Regions from separate parts of the Actinomadura sp. RB99 genome, predicted to be linked through region 1. Evidence: riboswitches for the same ligand, from Rfam matches in the RefSeq annotation. Region 1 holds a riboswitch; the other holds the start of a gene.
The links. A riboswitch is a leader RNA that binds a small molecule or an ion and turns the genes downstream of it on or off. The one in region 1 is predicted to bind ZMP and ZTP.
Positions count from the first base shown of each region.

Region 1 (2,194 bases):
ACGTGGCCGCCGGTGGCCGCCGCGTCCGCCGCCACCGGGATCTTCCAGGCGTCGTTCTTCAGCGCGGTCGGCCGGACGGGCGCCGCGGTCGCGACCGCCGTGGTGTTCGGGCTCGCGCCCGTCTCGACGGGCCTGTGCGAGAGGCTGGTCCTCCGGACGCGGCTCAGCGGGCGCTGGTGGGCGGGGACGGCCTGTGCGATCGGCGGCGTCGCGCTGCTGATGGCGCCGGGCCCCGACGCCCGCGTCGACCTGCTCGGCGTCGGGCTCAGCCTGGTCGCCGGGACGTGCTTCGGCGTCTACACGGTGTCGGCGAAGGTCCTGACCGGCCGGAGCGGGCCGGGCGGCGGCGCCACCGGGATGGCGGCGGCGGTGTCGGTGACGCTGCTGGCCGGCGGGTCGGTGCTGCTGCCCTGGACGCTCGCGGACCTGCCCGCGCTCGCGGCGCCGCGGTCGGCGGCCCTGGTGGCGTGGCTCGGCGTCGCCGCGACCGCCGCCGCGTACATGTTCTTCGTCACGGGCCTGAACCGGGTGAGCGCCGCGACGGCCGGGACGCTGAGCCTCGCCGAGCCGCTGGTGGCCGCCGTCCTGGCCGTGGCGGTCCTGGGGGAGCGGATGTCGGGGCGGGTCGCGGCCGGGGCCGTGCTGCTGCTCGGCGGGCTGGCCGTGGTGTCGATCCCCGCGCGGAGCCGCCGGACCCGCCGGACGCGGCGGGGGCCGGAGGCGGCTCGCTATGATGTGGCGAACGCGACTGGCGCAGTCAAGGTGGAGACGACCACCGGGGAGCGAAACTAGTCCGCACACCGCGCGCCTGGGTGTACGGGTCCCCTGGCCGGGGCGCCCGCAGCGCGTTCCGGCGCGAGCAGCGCGGAGGTAGTCGTGCACGAGCCCGCCGTCCCCCATCTGCAGGCCGCGGATCCCGAGATCGCCGGGCTGGTCGAGGCGGAGGCCCGCCGCCAGTTCGAGAAGATCCGGCTGATCGCCTCGGAGAACTACGTGTCGCCGGCGGTGCTGGAGGCCACCGGCTCCGTCCTGACCAACAAGTACTCCGAGGGGTACGCGGGCAAGCGGTACTACGAGGGCCAGCAGAACGTCGACCCGATCGAGCTGGCCGCCATCGCCCGGGCCGAGGAGCTGTTCGGCGTCGAGCACGCCAACGTCCAGCCGTACTCCGGCTCGCCCGCGAACCTCGCCGTCTACATGGCGTTCCTCGACCCCGGCGACCCGGTGATGGGCCTGTCGCTGCCGATGGGCGGCCACCTGACGCACGGCTGGTCGGTGTCGGCGACGGGCAGGTGGTTCACGCCCGTCCGGTACGAGGTCCGCGCCGACACCGGCCGCGTCGACATGGACGAGGTCCGCGACCTCGCGCTGAAGGAGCGGCCGAAGCTGATCTGGTGCGGCGGGACGGCGGTGCCCCGCACCATCGACTTCCCGGCGTTCGCCGAGATCGCCCGCGAGGTCGGGGCGGTGCTGGCCGCCGACATCGCGCACATCGCGGGCCTGGTCGCCGGCGGCGCGCACCCGTCCCCGGTGGGCCACGCCGACGTGATCACCACGACCACGCACAAGACGCTGCGCGGCCCGCGCGGCGCGATGATCATGTCGACGGCCGAGCACGCGAAGGCGGTGGACAAGGCCGTCTTCCCCGGCCTGCAGGGCGGCCCGCACAACCACACCACCGCCGCGATCGCCGTCGCGCTGAAGGAGGCCGCGACGCCGGACTTCTCCCGGTACGCCCACCAGGTCGTGGCGAACGCGAAGGCGCTCGCGGGGGCGCTGCTGGAGCGCGGCTACGACCTGATCTCCGGCGGCACCGACAACCACCTGATCCTCATCGACCTGACGAACAAGGGCGTCGCGGGCAAGCCCGCCGCGCAGGCCCTGGACCGCGCCGGCATCGAGCTGAACTACAACGCGGTCCCGTTCGACCCGCGCAAGCCGTTCGACCCGTCGGGGCTGCGGCTCGGCACCGGCGCGATCACCACCCGCGGGCTGGACGAGGCGCGGATGCCGCGGATCGCGGCCTGGATCGACGAGGTCGTGCGGGCCGCCGCCCGGGGGGACGAGACGGCCGTCGAGCGGGTCGCGGGCGAGGTCCGCGAGATGCTGGCGGGCTACCCGATGCCGGGGTGGGCGCCCACCCCCTGAATCAGGACGCGCGCAGGATCGTGATCATGCGCCAGGCCTCGGGATC
Region 1 covers NZ_JABMCA010000012.1:19,159-21,352, forward strand. Annotated here, with positions in the region: gene amrb99_RS50995 (hypothetical protein) at 297-515, opposite strand; ZMP/ZTP riboswitch at 735-821, shown strand; gene glyA (serine hydroxymethyltransferase) at 877-2,148, shown strand; gene amrb99_RS13655 (methyltransferase domain-containing protein) at 2,150-2,194, opposite strand, start outside.

Region 2 (2,194 bases), on a different contig from region 1:
CCTTCAGCCCGTCGATGTGCACCATCCAGGCGAAGTCGCGGTGCGGGCGGAAGCGGTGCAGGTGCTTGCGCAGCAGCACCGCGTTGGTGCACAGGACGACGAACTTGCGGCGCCGCAGCAGCTCGACGACGATCCGGTCGATCTGCGGGTGCATGAGCGGCTCGCCGCCGGCGATCGACACCATCGGCGCGCCGCACTCCTCGACGGCGGCCACCGCCTGCTCCACCGGCATCCGCTGCTTGAGCAGCGACGCGGGCTGCTGGATCTTGCCGCAGCCGGCGCACTTGAGGTTGCAGGCGAACAGCGGTTCCAGCTCCATGATCATCGGGAACTTCGCGGTGCCGCGGATCCGCTGCCGCACCAGATGGGTCCCGATCTTGACCGCCAGCCGCATGGGCAGTCCCATGTGCGCCTCCCTGAGCCGCGGGTGTCGTCCGTGCGCCGGACCGTCCCGGCATCCGGACGATGCTCCATACAGCGAGTATGAAACATGGTGGCTGTACGTCAATATAGGTTCGCGGGTATGACGCCGTCCCGACGCGCCGAGCACGCCGCCGACACCCGCGCCGCCCTGCTGGCCGCCGCCCGCGCGCTGTTCGCCGAGCGCGGCTACGCCGCCACCGGCACCGAGGACGTCGTCGCCGCCGCCCGCGTCACCCGCGGCGCGCTCTACCACCACTTCCGCGACAAGGCCGCGCTGTTCGCCGCCGTGGTCGAGCAGGTCGGCGCGGAGCTGGCCGAGCGGCTGATCCGCCAGCAGCTCGACCGGCCCGCGGCGGGCGGCCCGCTGGCCCAGATCCGGGACGGCCTCGCCGCGTTCCTCGACACCTGCGTCGACAGCGACTTCCAGCGCCTCGTGCTCGTCGAGGGCCCCATCGTGCTCGGCGCCGACGCCTGGAACGACCTCGCGGAACGGCACGGCCTGCGGCTGCTCACCGAGTGGCTGGAGCGCGCGATGGACGCCGGCGAGCTCGACCGGCAGCCGCCGGGCGTGCTGGCCCGGCTGATCGTCGCGATGATCATCGAGGCGAGCCTCGTCATCGCGCGCGCCGCCGACCATGCCGCCGCGCGCGCCGAGGTCGGCGCCGTCCTCGACCGCACCCTCCGCGGCCTCCGGCCGGCCTGAGCGTGCCACCGGCCGGCCTGAGCGGGCCTCCGGCCGGGCTGACCACCGGGCGCCGCCTGCGGTTACAGTGTGGGCGGGCCGTGACTGGCGCCTAGGGTGGAGCACCACCGGGGAGCGGCCCGCCACCGCCGCCGTGCGCCTGGGCGATCCATGACGACGCCCGGGAGCGGTCGCCGATGCGGACACTTCTGATCGACAACTACGACTCGTTCACGTTCAACCTGTACCAGCTGCTGGGCGAGGTGAACGGGCGGCCGCCGACGGTCGTCCGCAACGACGCCGACTGGTCGGGGCTGTCCCCCGCCGACTTCGACAACGTGGTCATCTCCCCCGGGCCGGGACGTCCCGACCGCGACCGCGACATCGGCATCGGCGCCCGGGTGATCGACGAGTGGTCGCTGCCGCTGCTCGGGGTGTGCCTGGGGCACCAGGGCATCTGCCACCGGCTCGGCGGCAAGGTCGAGCACGCGCCGGAACCCGTGCACGGACAGGTCTCCCAGGTCGTCCACACCGGGGAGGGGCTCTTCGCGGGGCTGCCGTCGCCGCTGCCCGTCGTCCGGTACCACTCGCTGGCGGTCACGGCGCTGCCCGACGAGCTGGAGGCCGTCGCGTGGTCGGACGACGGCGTCCTGATGGGGGTGCGGCACCGGTCGGCGCCGATCTGGGGCATCCAGTTCCATCCCGAGTCCATCCGCACCGGTCACGGCCGCGAGCTGCTGGCCAACTTCCGCGACCTCACGCGCGCGCACCACGGCGCGGGGCCCTACCGGCTCCACGTCCACCGGCTGGCGGCGGCACCCGACCCCGAGGCGGCCTACCGGACGGTGTTCGCCGGACGTCCCGGCGCGTTCTGGCTGGACAGCGGCACGCACGCGGAGGGGACGTCGCGGTTCACGATGATGGGCGACGGCGACGGCCCGCTCGGCGAGCTGGTGACGTACCGGGTCGCGGAGCGGCGCGTCCGGGTGGACGGGCACGGCACCGTGTCGGAGCAGCCGGCCGGCTCGTTCTTCGACTACCTGGAACGGGAGGTGACCCGGCGGGCGCTGCCCGACGACGGCGATCTCC
Region 2 covers NZ_JABMCA010000001.1:269,879-272,072, forward strand. Annotated here, with positions in the region: gene hpnH (adenosyl-hopene transferase HpnH) at 1-406, opposite strand, end outside; gene amrb99_RS01405 (TetR/AcrR family transcriptional regulator) at 524-1,126, shown strand; ZMP/ZTP riboswitch at 1,197-1,278, shown strand; gene pabB (aminodeoxychorismate synthase component I) at 1,303-2,194, shown strand, end outside.
Region 2: linked by a shared signal. The riboswitch ahead of pabB (aminodeoxychorismate synthase component I) and the one ahead of glyA (serine hydroxymethyltransferase) in region 1 are both predicted to bind ZMP and ZTP.